Regions from separate parts of the Caballeronia sp. LjRoot31 genome, predicted to be linked through region 3. Evidence: predicted binding sites of a transcription regulator. Region 3 holds the regulator's gene; each other region holds the start of a gene.
What was found. Region 3 encodes FliA, which starts transcription of late flagellar genes. Its sites were predicted from a motif close to CTAAAGTTTNNNNNNNNNNNGCCGNTA; they were not measured.

Region 1 (4,714 bases), 3.8 Mb from region 3:
GCTATCGGCGCCGCCGAACAGTTGCGTCAGGTATTGCGAGTTGTTGTTCATCGTCGCCATCAGCGTATTGAGCGCCGTGAACTGCGCCTGGTACTGGCTGGTGAGCTGCGCCGTGTAGGCGGTCAAGGTGGTTTGCTGCGTCGCGATGCTCGCAAGGTCCGTGTTTACCGCTGCCTGGCTGTTCGAAATCAGGCCGCCCGTGGCCAGAAACGAGTTCAGGCTGGTCGTCATCTGTGCGGCCACGCCGGTCGTCTGATTGAATAGAGCCGCAACCCCGGACGGGTTGCTTTGGAGCGCGGCGGCGAGCTTGGTGGAATCGATCACCAGTGAGCCCGCTGGCTGCGTCGCGGTGGCTTGTCCCTGTAGCGTGATCCCGATCGCTCCCAGCGAGATGGTCGAATTGCCGTTCGGCACGCCGCTGTCGATAATGCCCGCCAGCGTGTTCTGGATGGTCGTAAGCATTGGGTTGGTGGCCAACGCGCCGCCTTGCGTGCTCGCTGCCGCCGAGTTGTCGTTGCCCACCTGGCCGTAGGTGGTGACAAGCGTGTTGTAGAGACTGACGAAGCTGTTGATCGCGGTGGATGCCGACGAAGTGTTTTGTGCCACGGTCAGCGTCTGCGGCGTGCCGGGCGGCGTACCGATTGCGGCAGCGGTGAGGTTCAGCGTGACACCCTGGAGTGCCGTGGTCACCGTGTTGCTGGAACTGGTTGCTGCGGTCCCGTCGATCGAGAACGCGGCGTCTTGTGCGGACGCGGTTTGCGTCCACGCGCCCGCGCTCGTGTTCACCGCCGACGTGAATGTCGATGCAGCCCCGCTGGTGCCGGGCGTGGACGTGACGCCGAGGCTGGACAGGCCGGCATCGCCCGCCACGCCGGTTACTGCAACATTGATCGTGTTCGATGCGCCCGTAGCCGTCGATCGCAGGACCAGGTGTGCGCCGTCCGTGCCGGTGACGACCGTGGCCGTGACGCCGGGATTATTTGCCGAGGAGTTGATGGCGCTGGCAATGCCGCTCACCGTGTTGTCCGTCGACGTGATGGCGACGCTCATCGACTTGCCGCCGACCGAGATATTCATCGTGCCGGTGCCGAGCGCCGTCGTGCTGCCGAACGCGGCCGACGAGAGTGTTTGCGCGCTGGCAATTTGCGTGACCGCGACAGAATAGGAGCCTGCCGACGCGGTGGTGTCGGCGGATGCCGTCAGTCCGGTACCGTCCGCCGTCGCCGTGAACTGGCCCAGGGCGCTGCCGTTGGATAGCGAAGCAATGCCGGCCTGCAACGCGCCGAGCGCCGCCTGCAACGCGCCGATGGCCGAAAGTTGGGTGTTGTCGTTCGTCTGTTGTGCGGAGAGCGTGCCGGTTTGGCCTGCCACCTTTGCATTGACGAGGCTCGTGACCAGCGACGAGACATCCAGCGACGAATTGCCCGTGGAACCGCTGATGATGGATTGCGCGGCGGCCGCTTCGGCTGCGGCGGACGCCGCGGCGGTGGCGGCTGCTGTGGCCGCGGCCGAGCCGGCCGAGCCGGAGGCGCTGGGAATCGTCGACATTGAGATGCTCCGTACGTCGGTTTTGCTTTCGAGCCTGAATGATAAACGTTTGTAAAACGTGTAGGGGAGGCAGGCCTCCCCGGAAAACGGATTGGGCAGACGCGTCTTGCGACGCGCCTGCCGTTACTACTTAAGGCTATTACTGGAGAAGCTTCAGAACTTGCTGCGGCAACGAGTTAGCTTGTGCCAGCACCGAGATACCGGCTTGTTGCAGCACTTGAGCCTTGCTCAGGTTAGCCGTTTCCTGTGCGAAGTCGGCGTCCGTGATTTGCGACTGAGCACCGGACAAGTCGGTCGACTGCGATTGCTGCGCCGCGGACAGCGACGTGAAACGGTTTTGAGCCGCACCCAGGGTTGCCTGGATGTTGTTGACCGTTGCGAGCGCGTTGTCGATCGATTCCATTGCAGCGTTCGCGCCGTTCGTCGTGCTGACGTTGATGTTGGCAACCGTCGGGGGTGCATTGTTAGAATTCACCGCCGAGATACCTGCCACTGCGGCGCTCGGGTTCGCACCGCCGGAGAAGCCCGCGACACTCGACAACGCACCGGTGAACCCCAAAATGCCGCCAACCGTCGCTGTTGCGCCAGTTTGGGTGAACAGAGCTGCCACGGCAGGCGCGCCAAGTGCGGCCCCGTTCTGGTCGGTGAACGTGAAATTGCCGGTCCCATCGGTCTTGACGGTAATCGCTGTGATAGACGCACCGGTCGTGATTGCTGCGCCGTTCGCGTCTAAACTCAGCCCACTAATTGTTCCAAGCGTAAGACCAGCAGCGCCCGGAGCGGCCGTGCTTTTCGCAGCGTTCGCTGCGTTCAACGCCGTCAGCGCCGTGCCCGCAGTGGCCAGTGAGGCAGCCTGCGTTGCGGCACCCGAAAGGGCACCTTGCGGGACCAGGGTCAACGCCGTGCCGGTACCGGTGGTGCCACTGAGCGCACCGAACAGAGCGGTGGAAACTGAGCCAGACAGTGTCTGGTTGTTCTGGTCGGTGAACGTGAAGCCGCCCTTACCGTCTGCGAGAACGTTAATCGTCGTGATCGCCGGCGTCGCCCCTGCGGCAGCTGCGGCGCCAGTGCTATCCAGAGACAGACCGGAGAGCGAGCCCAGCGTTGCGCCTGATGCCGGAAGTCCCGTACCGAGTTGCGCTGCGGACACGCCATTGCTCAGATTCAGGCTGATCGTTTGACCGACGTTCGCGCCGATCTGGAAGCTGACATTACCCGCAGAGCCGTCCAGCACGTTCTTGCCGTTGTAGTTCGTTTGCGAAGCCACGCGGCTTACTTCAGCGATCTGCTGCGCCACTTCCTGTTGCAGTGCCGCCTGGTCGCTTGCCGACAGCGAGCCGCTCGATGCCTGCACCGCCAACGTACGAATGGTTTGCAAGCTCGACGTGATCTGCGCCAGACCGCTCGATGCCGTTTGGATCATCGAAACGCCGTCGTTCGCGTTCGACACGCCTTGATTCAGGCCGTTGATCTGCGTTTGCATGCGGTTCGAGATCGCCAGACCTGCTGCATCGTCTGCCGCGCTGTTGATGCGCTTGCCCGACGACAGACGCGTAATAGCTTGCGACAGTGCGCTTTGCGACGTGTTCAAGTTTTGCTGAGCGACCAGCGAGTTAAGATTGCTATTGATGCTAAGCATTTGGATTTCTCCTGAAAGAACTAAAAGGGCTGTTTTTGGCTACTGCACGGTCCTGTTGCATGGCGGTTCCGAGTGATGTAGCCGGCCGCCTACATGGGTTAGCGGCGCGTGAAAAAAAAACTTGAGGACTTAGGTAAGGATTTGTAGGGGGAATAGCAGTCGGTGCGCAGCCTGCGAGTAAAAGGATTCGCGGGTATTCTTTTTCGATCAGTTATTTCGTGTTTGCCTACAACAACCCGGGAGCAACCATGCAGCACCGCACTATCGGTAAGTCGGAACTCAAAGTCGCGCCGCTTGTTTTCGGCGGAAATGTATTCGGCTGGACCGCCGACGAACGGACATCGTTCTCCATCCTCGACGCCTTCGTCGACCACGGTCTTAATTTCATCGATACCGCCGACGTCTATTCCGCCTGGGTCGACGGCCACCAGGGCGGTGAGTCGGAGACGATCATCGGCAAGTGGCTCAAGGAAAGCGGCAAGCGCGACAAGGTCGTGCTGGCAACCAAGGTCGGTATGCTGAGCACGCGGACGGGGCTCTCTGCGGCGAATATCGAGGCTGCCGTCAACGATTCGCTGAAACGCCTGAAGACGGATTACATCGACGTCTACTTTTCCCATCGAGACGACGATAAAACGCCGCTCCTGGACACGCTCGGCGCATATCAAAAGCTGATTACGGCGGGAAAAGTGCGCGTGATCGGTGCGTCGAATTACACCGGCGAAAGGCTGGAAGAGGCGCTGAAGATATCGGCGAAAGAGGGTATTGCGAGTTATCAGGTGCTTCAGCCTGAATACAATCTTTATGATCGCGCCGGCTACGAGAATGACCTGGAACCGGTTATCAAGGCGCACAAGATATCGGTTGTGACGTATTACAGCTTGGCGAGCGGTTTCCTGAGCGGAAAATATCGATCCAAAGCCGATACCGAAAACAGTGCGCGTGGCGCTAAAGTGTCGGGTTATCTGAACGACCGGGGCTTGAGGATTGTTAATGCGCTGGTTAAAGTGTCGGATCGCCATGACACGGAGCCGGCGGCAATCGCGCTGGCGTGGCTGATCGCGCGGCCGGGCGTAACGGCGCCGATCGCGAGCGCGACATCGGTCAAGCAACTCGAGACCCTTGCCCACGCGACCCGCATTACTTTGGCGCCCGAAGACGTCGCACTCCTCGACGAAGCCAGCAATCCGGACTGAAGCCGGCAAAAAGCATGCGCGATCATGGGCTTGCAACCCGCAAATGGGTGTTGCGGGGTTGGCGACCGGGCGACGATCTGATAACATCTCGCCCGAATCGAGATTTTTGCCCGATGGCGCAGCTATTTTTAAGCGACGCCGGGCGGCCCGAAGTGCGCTGTTCCGTTTTCGACAGACTGCGCATGCCGTGATCGGCGGTGAAATCCCACCTCTCTCTTTTCCGGCCTCCGTGGCCGCTTTGCTCGTGTCCGCCGTTGTTTGGGTGGACGATCGGAGTGCCGGCGCGCGGCGTTGCCTTAGGTTGACGCTTCGCCGCGCAGTCAGAAAAACG
Region 2 (4,714 bases), 960 kb from region 3:
GTGTCGCGAATGGGAAGACGACCTGCGCCGGTTGTTCGCCGCGTACGTCAACGCGAAGCAGCAGCAAAGCGTGCTCGACTACGACGACTTGTTGTTGTACTGGTCGCATCTTGCCGCCGAGCCGTCCATTGCCGCGGATCTGTCGAGTCGTTTCGACCACGTGCTCGTCGATGAATACCAGGACACGAACAAGCTACAGGCGTCCATCCTGCTTTCGATGAAACCCGACGGCCGCGGCCTGACGGTCGTCGGCGACGACGCCCAGTCCATCTATTCGTTTCGCGGCGCGACGGTGCGTAATATCCTCGACTTCCCGAATCACTTCAATCCGCCCGCGAAATGCGTGACGCTGGAGCGTAATTACCGTTCGACACAGCCCATTCTCGCGGCATCGAATGCGGTGATCGGTCTCGCCGCCGAACGTTATACGAAGAACTTGTGGACCGACAAGGCATCGGCGCAACGGCCGCGCCTTGTCTCGGTGGCCGATGAAGCCGATCAGGCGCGTTATGTCGTCGAGCAGGTGCTGGAGGCGCGTGAAGGCGGTATGACGCTCAAGCAGCAAGCGGTGCTGTTTCGCGCCGCGCATCATAGCGCCGCGCTCGAAATCGAACTCACGCGGCGCAACATTCCGTTCGTGAAGTTCGGCGGCCTGAAATTCCTCGACTCCGTTCACGTCAAGGACGTGCTGGCGGTATTGCGCTGGGGCGAGAACCCGCGGGACCGCGTGGCCGGGTTTCGCGTGCTGCAGTTGCTGCCGGGGGTTGGGCCTGCCATCGCCGGCCGTGCACTCGATCAGGTGGCGGAGCGCGGCGAGACGCCGGCCGCGTTGGCCGCATTCGCCGCGCCGTTGCGCGCGAGCGAGGACTGGCCGGTGCTCGTCGCGATGATGTCGAAGGTGTGCGCGCGCGAAAGCGGCTGGCCCGCTGAATTCGAGATGATCCGGCGCTGGTACGAACCGCATCTGGAGCGCAATCACGAAGACGCGTCAATTCGTCATGGCGACGTGTTGCAGATGGAAAGCATCGCGTCCACTTATCCCACGCGCGAGCGTTTTCTCACCGAACTGACGCTCGATCCGCCCGATGCCACCAGCGACGAATCGGGTGTGCCGCTCATCGACGAGGATTATCTGATTCTCTCGACCATCCATTCGGCCAAGGGCCAGGAGTGGAAGAACGTGTTCGTGCTCAATGGTGTGGATGGCTGCATTCCATCCGATATGGGCACGGGCAGCGACGAGGAAATCGATGAAGAAAGGCGGCTGTTATACGTCGCCATGACGCGTGCGAAAGAGGACTTGCACATTGTCACACCGCAGCGTTTCTACGTGCACAACCAGACGCATATGGGTGACCGGCATATCTGGGCGGCGCGTACGCGTTTCATTCCCGCGCATCTGATGCCGCAGTTCGAAGCGTGCGCGTGGCCGCCGGTTCCTGAGCCCAGCGCGCCGACGGCGGCGGGGCTAGCCGCTGCGGCGAAGGCGAAAGTCGATATCGCCGCGCGGCTCAAGAAGATGTGGGAATGAAGCGGCTCAAACTCAACGTTCCGCGCGCGAAGGCTTCGGCATTTTGCGCTCGGGCGTAAAGATCGTACGCAGCCAGTTGCCGAAGCGGGTGAAACCGTCGTACGGCTCTTCAATAAAAATCTCCGGCTTGATCATGCGTAACTGCTCGAGCACTTGCTGCGCTTCCTGCTTTGAAATCGAGCCATGAAACATGCCGAGGCGCAGCAGGCAGCGCAGTTCACCGAGCTTCTCGCGCGACGTCGATCCCACACTGTGTTCGGTCGCAATCTTGGTTTCGTACACGCGTTGACGCAGTGAATCGGCGAGACGCCATGCGGGCGTCTGCATTTTCATCTCCAGCTCCTGAATGTCCGATGCTGCCGCTTTGATCTGGGACGCGAGCGTGTCGATCTGTGCCGGGTCGCCGTTCGCTTCGGTCACGATAGCCGTGGCCCACGCGCGTGACGCCTTCACCAGATCGTCCGGTTTCCAGTCCGAGCGCACCGCGAAGCCGAAACCGTGTTCAGCGGCTTGACGCATCATCATTTCGACGACGTCCGGGAATTCCTTGTCGAGCGCACGTTTCGCCCATGCGTACTGACCGTTCTGCAGCATTCGCTGGACGGCCAGTTCGGTAAGCGGCGTGGGGTTGTCGAGCAGTTTTGCCCGCAGGAAATCCTCGAACGTAGGCGTGACGAATTGCGGGTCGAACTTGAGCGACAGACGAATCAACGTCTCGAAGTCGCGGCGTAGCGCCGCGATCGTTTCGTCTTTAAATGAAAGGGTGATCTGACCCATGATGTTTCCCGGTTCCCGATCCCGTTGGCCGGGTTGAGCCGGCGCGGGAAGACAGTCGGCGTCGCCATGAGGGCGACGGCCGTTCGTCTTTATATCGGCGCGGGGAGGGAAAAACTTTAGGCCAGCTTTCAACTGTCAGGTCAAAGACCGGCCAAGCGGTGCTCCCGTCTTATTTGACGGGAATTGTCGTACCGGCGGGCATGGGTACCGCTGTCACGCTGTTCTTCGCGCTCCCGGTCGTAATCCGGTCGCTGTATGTCAGATAAACCAGCGTATTACGCTTGGCATCGACAATACGCACCACGTGCAACGTCTTGAAAATGAACGACATACGTTCCGAGAATACATCGGATTTCTGCTTGAGTGGCGCATCGATCCTGATCGGCGCGACCTGGCGGCAGGCTATCGATGCTTCAGACGGGTCTTCGGCTATTCCAAGCGTTCCTTTAACCCCGCCCGTGCGCGCGCGGGAGACGTAACACGTGACGCCCGCGACTGCCGGGTCGTCGTAGGCTTCGACCGAGACGCGATCCGAGCCGGTAAACCGGAAATTCGTGTTGACGCTGGCGATTTCCTCGGCGTGAAGACCGGGAACGGCAAGCAGCGCCGCAAGCGACGCAAGTACGGGGAGAGCGCGTTTCATCGGAATCCTTCGGGGAATGAGGAATTAAAAAAGGCGTCGTATTGTAACGACGCCTTCGTTCAGTCCACGTGAAACCGCATTCCGCGCGTTCGCGTTCAATAGTGTGCGCAATGCGGCGGTCAGTGAAAGATCAGATACAGGATCACCAACACGATCACCGGCACGCCAAGCAGCCAACCCAGTAGATAAGGCATTGTCTTCCTCCAGTCGATCTCTGATTCGATGAATCCAGTATCGATGAGAGGCCGGTCCGCCGATACCCGCGAGCGTCCTATTCGACTGTAGGCGGGTTCCTATCGACGGCATGGCGGGCGGCACGTTTTTTTCGCCTCGTTTTTACCTCACGCGCAGGGCGTAGCGCGTGATTTGCCTGTATCGCTCGTTGGGGCGCAACACGACGTCTTCCGCGTCGTCCATATTGATCTGGTTTGGAAATCCGCCCGCTTCCAGGCAGAGCGCGCCGTGTTTCTGATAGGTCACGCCGCGCTTGCCCGGCACGCCTTCAAGACTGTTGCTGGTGTAGAACACCAAGCCGCGTTCGGTGGTGGAGACAATCAGCTCGCGTCCGCTGCCCGGATGATAGACGGCCGCGACACGCCGCAATTCCGGCAGTTCGGTGACCGGCGCTGCGGTGCGCAACACATAACAATGATCGATACCGCCACCCGCCAGCGTGACTTGCTCGTTGTCGCGCGTATCGAGACGCGGTCCGAGAAGCGCGGCCGTGCGGAAGTCGAACGGGGTATTGGCGACGTCTTCCAGATGGGTCGGAATCGTATGTTTATCGATGGCGAAAAACTGATCGGCGGCGAGTTCGATCTCGTGGTCGTCGATAGTCGTCAAGTCCACGCCCGACAAGTTGAAGTACGCGTGGTTCGTGAGATTGAGCGGCGTGGGTGCGTCCGTGAAGGCATCGTAGGTGATCGTCAATTCGCCCGCGTCGGTGAACGTGTAGGTCACCTGGACGGTGAGCGTGCCGGGGAAACCGCTGTCGCCAGCGGGCGATTCCAGCGTGAGGACCAATGCGTCCTCGGTGTGCCGGGCTTGCCAGAGTTTGTGGCTGAAGCCCTGGAAGCCGCCGTGCAGTGAGTTCGGCGGCTGATTGGCGTCGAGCTGGTACTCCACGCCGTCGAGTGAAAAGCGAGCGTCCGCGATGCGGTTCGCCCAGCGTCCGACGATCGCGCCCATGTAGGCAGGACCGGTTGTGTACTCAGAAGGAGTGTCGTGGCCGAGCAGGATATCGGCCAGATGGCCGTCGCGATCCGGCGCGAGCCAGGAGACGAGGGCCGCGCCCAGATTGGTCACCGATACCGCCAAGCCATTGTCATGGCTGAGCGTGTGGAGATCGACGGGCGTGCCGTCCGCGAGATTGCCCCAGTGGGCGCTGGAAATAGTCATGGTGTGGTCTCCGGATTCTGATTTTTTGCGGGATGGCGGGGGGCTTCAGGCTTGGATAAGCAGAGTAAGCGGTCGCGATAAAGCGTGCTGACGTAATCCAGATGCGCTCCTGCGGCTTCGCGGGCGCGTGGTGGATCGCGGGCGAGGATGGCATCGAAGATAGCTTGATGTTGCGCCAGCAAGTTCGCTTCCACGTCGTTGTCGTAATCGACCAGCCGGTGCGATGTCAGCATTGATTCGCGCACGAGTTCTTGCAGGCCGTGCATCACGTGGGCCAGGGCGAGGTTGTGGGTGGCATCGGCTATAGCGAGATGGAACGCGGCGTCGTGTTCCGCTATGCGGGTGCGTTTTGGTTCGATGGCGGC
Region 3 (4,714 bases):
CCCGAATCACGCCGAGCTGACCAAGCGCCTGTTCGCCGCCGGTTTCTCCGCGCAACTGGTGCGCTTGATGATCGACAACATGCCGGAGATTGAACAAGCCGAAGCGTCGATGCAATGGGTTCAGCAAGTGCTCGAAAACAACCTGCCCGTCATGGACAGCGAAGAATCCATGATGAACCGCGGCGGCGTCTTCGCGCTGATGGGCCCGACGGGAGTGGGCAAGACCACCACCACCGCCAAGCTCGCCGCGCGCTGCGTGATGCGCTTCGGCGCCAGCAAGGTCGCGCTGCTCACCACGGACAGCTACCGGATCGGCGCACACGAACAACTGCGTATTTTCGGCAAGATCCTCGGGGTGTCGGTGCATGCGGTGAAAGACGCAAGCGACCTGCAACTCGCGCTCTCCGAACTGCGCAACAAGCACATCGTACTGATCGATACGATCGGCATGAGCCAGCGTGACCGCACTGTCGCCGATCACATCTCGATGTTGTGCGGTGCCGGCCATCCGGTGCAACGCCTGCTGCTGCTGAACGCCACCAGCCACGGCGATACCTTGAACGAAGTCGTGCAGGCCTACCAGAGCACGCCGGACCAGCCGCCGCTCGCGGGCTGCATCCTGACCAAGCTCGATGAAGCCACGAATTTGGGTGGCGTGCTCGACACCGTGATCCGCTACAAGCTGCCCGTGCATTACGTATCGACGGGTCAGAAGGTGCCGGAAAACCTGTACGTCGCGACCAAGCGCTTCCTGATCAAGAGCGCCTTCTGCATCCCGCGCGATGGCTCGCCGTTCGTGCCGCAAGACGACGACGTGCCGGCGCTCCTGTCCGCGCTCTCCGCGCGCGCTTCCACTGAACTGCATGAGGTTCACTTTGGATAAGTTCGCGTCCGATCAGGCCGAAGGCTTGCGCCGTCTGCTGACACGCAACGGCTCCCGGGTCGTGGCGGTGTGCGGCGCCCCGGCAGGTGGATTGGGGGGCACCGGCAATACCTCGACGGTCGTCAACCTGGCTTCCGCCCTCGCCGCGCAAGGCAAGGATGTGCTGGTGATCGATGAGCGCCAGAACGCGTTGTCGGTGAGCCAGTTGGCGAAGGTGCCGCCCAACGGCGCACTGGGCGCGGTCTTGTCCGGCAAGCGTTTTTTGCAGGACGCCGTCACGCGCACGCCGTTTGGCTTTTCGGTGATCGCCGCGCCTCGCGACGAACGCATCAGCCAGGACGCCGCGCATTGCCGGGTGTTGCTCGACGGACCCGCCGATATCGTCCTGATCGATACCCAGCTCGATCGCAGCGGCGCGCTATCAAGCCTGGCCGTGCAAGCGCACGACTTCGTGATCGTGACCCGCGTGGCGCCGGTCGCGATCACCGAGGCGTATGCCTGCATCAAGCGTCTGCACTACGCGCATGCCATCGGACGGTTCCGGGTCGTCGTGAATCACGTGAAGAACGGCGCCGACGCACAAATCGCCTTCGATAACCTCGCGGACGTCGCCAGCCGCTATCTCTCGGTGCAACTCATGCCGGCGGGTTACGTGGCCGAAGATCCGCGCGTGACGCGAGCGCACGAGCTGTCGCGCTGCGCGGTGGAAGCTTTTCCGGCGACGGCCGCCGCCCGGGATTATCGGCAGATTGCCGCTGAATTGCAGTACTGGCCGATGCCACAAGCGTCGCAGTTTGAATGGCCCGTGCAGACCTTGTTTGCGGAAACGCAGCCTGGGTTGGAGTACTCGATCAACTCCGGCGCGGCACGCCGCACCGAAACGCCATTGATGCAGCTTGCGATGAGCAGCCCCGCGTCCGTGTGATGCCGCAGGAGAAGGAACAAGGTGAACGCGATGTATAACGCCCAGGGAAAACTGTCACAGGCCGAGGTCCTGACCCGCTACGCACCGCTGGTGCGCCGGCTCGGCCTGCAGCTCGTGGCGAAAATGCCGGCCAGCGTCGATCTGGACGACCTGATCCAGGCCGGCATGATCGGCTTGCTGGATGCCGCGAGCCGCTATAAAGAAGATCAGGGCGCGCAGTTCGAGACCTACGCCAGCCAGCGCATTCGCGGCGCGATGCTCGACGAACTGCGTGCCAACGACTGGCTGCCGCGCAGCATGCGCAAGACCTCGCGCGAGGTGGAATCGGCGGTGCACAAGGTCGAGCAGCATCTCGGCCGGTCGGCGAGCGAACAGGAAGTGGCTGAGCACCTGAACATGCCGCTCGTCGAATACCAGTCCATGCTGCAGGATCTGCATGGCAGCCAGTTGATCTATTACGAAGACTTCGATCGTTCTTCCGATGACGAGCCGTTTCTCGACCGTTATTGCGTCGATAAAGCCGACCCGCTCTCCGCGCTGCTCGACGGCAGCTTGCGCTCGGCGCTCGTTGAGGCCATCGATAAATTGCCCGAACGCGAAAAGCTGCTGATGAGCCTGTATTACGAGAAGGGGTTGAATCTGCGCGAGATTGGCGCCGTGATGGAAGTCAGCGAATCGCGTGTGTGCCAGTTGCACAGTCAGGCCGTCGCGCGTCTGCGGGCGAAGTTGCGGGAACAGGCGTGGTCGGGCGTGGAGGCTTGACGTCCAGCCGCTGAAGGCCGGTGAACGCAGATCAGGTTTCGAAATCCGCGCTTTCGGCGAACACCGTCTGACCTTTGCCGAGCGCCTTGGCGCGATACATCGCGCGATCAGCGGCGCGCATCAGCACGGCAATCTCCCTGTAGCCGGTGCTCAGGTCCGGCGAAATCACGCAAGCACCAATACTCGCCGATAGATTCACCACTCGGTCCTGCACCGACGTCATTTCCGCCAGCACCGCGTGTACGCCGTTTGCCACCGTTTGCACGGCATGGTTGCCGGTCACATGCCGCGCCAGTACGACGAATTCATCGCCGCCGAGACGCGCGACTGTGTCGGTGGCTCTTACCCTTCTTGCCAGCAGCGCCGAGAAAGTTTGCAGCACGACGTCGCCGACTTCGTGGCCGTAGGTATCGTTGACTTCCTTGAAGCCGTCGAGATCGATCAGCAGCAGCCCGGTCGCGCCTTCCTGTCCCGTCGATATCGCCATCACCGCCCGGCCGATAGTCTGCTCCAGCATGTAGCGGTTGCTCAACCCCGTGAGCGGATCGGTGCCGGCCTTGAGCGCGAGGTCGCGGTTCGCGCTGCCGAGGCGGCCGATCAGCACCGCGAGATAGACCGACGCCCCGAGCGCGCTCAGGCCAATCCCCAGCGCCGCGGACCGGTTGATCATCCACCAGGGCTGCAAGACGGACAACGCGACGATTCCCACCAGCGCCGTTCCACACGACAACGCCAGCGCGCGCTTGCCGTAGCGCCCGCCCGCACCGATCAGGAAGAGAAAGACGGCCCACAGCATGGGCAATGTTAGCGCCCCGCCTGCGCCGAGAACCACGGCGAGCAATGCCTGGTCAGCGACGGTCGTGAATGCGAGCCGCAGAGTCGACTGCCGCTGCATTTGGCTGATGATTAGCCGGGTCGCGACGCCGTAGATCAGATAGAGCGCGAGCGCATGGAAACTGGCGATAGCGGCGGGCGTTGGAACGGACCACGCCAGCGCGCCGTACACGGCCGTTGCGAGGCCGCCCAGTATGACTCGTAGCGTCGCCTGCTCTTTTTCCGGATCGAGATAGGGCAACCACACGTAACCACGCTGCCGGTGGAAGGGGTCATTCACCTGCCCCATTCTGAGTCTCCCTGATGACGATTCCCGAAGTGCTGATCGATGCCGCGTTTTCTGCAGTGACTGCGTAGTGCAGAATTGCAATCGTACTGCGTCGTTGAAAAGTGGCTGAAAACAGCGCGATTCGGCGAAATTCGTGGCGGATTAATGCTGAGTTCGTGTAATCGATATCGAATGAAGTAGTACGCATTCGGCGCGCCAGGGCGTTTTTGGCGGCTTGCGTTTCCCCCTGGGTTGTTTTCGAATTGTTATTTTGAGTCGATGTTTGAATCGTTATCTGCTACGTAGGTTTTTTTGACGCCCGATGCAACCCTTTGAACCCGCTTCTTCCACTGACGGCATGAATGCTGCCGATGACGCTCTCGCCGCGCCCAATGCCGCGTTGCTCGGCGAATGGCTGCCTGTGTGTAATAGCACCGATGTGCCCGCCGGGGAATCGCGAGGGTTTGTGGTGGCGGGCGAACGGCTGGTGGTCTGGCGCAACGCGTCGGAGACTGACGTTCCGGCAGCGCAGCCCGATATGTTTACCAATGCCCACGTCTGGCGCGATCTCTGTCCGCATCGCGGGGCGCAGTTGTCGTTGGGCTCGGTGACGGGCGGGGTGCTTGCATGCCCGTATCACGGCTGGCGCTACGACGCCGATGGCCAGTGCATCCATATTCCCGCCAATCCTTCCATACGCCCCGCGAAGCGCGCTTGCGCGCGGACTTATCGCGTGGAGGAGAAATACGGTGTTGTGTGGACGTGTCTCGGCGAGCCTTCGCGTCCGCTGGATTTCTTTCCGGAGTACGCAGAGTACGACATGCCCAGTGCGCGCCGGATCAATCTCGCGGCGCAAACGGTGCGTTCATCGGCGCCGCGCGTGGTCGAGAATTTCCTCGATATGGCGCACTTCCCGTTCGTGCATACCGGCATTCTCGGCGATGCATCGCACGCGGAAGTGCAGGATTACGAAGTGATTGAAACGGCGGGCGGGCTTGAGGCGCGGCAGTGTCGCTTCTGGCAACCTGCGGGTTTGCCGGGA

Region 1: a site for FliA is predicted at 3,287-3,313, ahead of ACSQ8V_RS00865 (flagellin). Genes of this name have one in related genera too.
Region 2: a site for FliA is predicted at 2,401-2,427, ahead of ACSQ8V_RS13580 (DUF4088 family protein). Genes of this name have one in related genera too.

Annotation. Positions count from the first base shown of each region.
Region 1 is NZ_CAXURX020000001.1:195,660-200,373, forward strand. Features, by position in the region: gene fliD (flagellar filament capping protein FliD) at 1-1,548, opposite strand, end outside; gene ACSQ8V_RS00865 (flagellin) at 1,688-3,187, opposite strand; gene ACSQ8V_RS00870 (aldo/keto reductase) at 3,436-4,383, shown strand.
Region 2 is NZ_CAXURX020000001.1:3,047,846-3,052,559, reverse strand. Features, by position in the region: gene ACSQ8V_RS13585 (ATP-dependent helicase) at 1-1,531, shown strand, start outside; gene ACSQ8V_RS13580 (DUF4088 family protein) at 1,544-2,308, opposite strand; gene ACSQ8V_RS13575 (CreA family protein) at 2,478-2,951, opposite strand; gene ACSQ8V_RS13570 (aldose epimerase family protein) at 3,288-4,349, opposite strand; gene ACSQ8V_RS13565 (FadR/GntR family transcriptional regulator) at 4,346-4,714, opposite strand, start outside.
Region 3 is NZ_CAXURX020000001.1:4,010,915-4,015,628, forward strand. Features, by position in the region: gene flhF (flagellar biosynthesis protein FlhF) at 1-883, shown strand, start outside; gene ACSQ8V_RS17965 (MinD/ParA family protein) at 876-1,808, shown strand; gene ACSQ8V_RS17970 (RNA polymerase sigma factor FliA) at 1,839-2,570, shown strand; gene ACSQ8V_RS17975 (diguanylate cyclase) at 2,602-3,693, opposite strand; gene ACSQ8V_RS17980 (Rieske 2Fe-2S domain-containing protein) at 3,995-4,714, shown strand, end outside.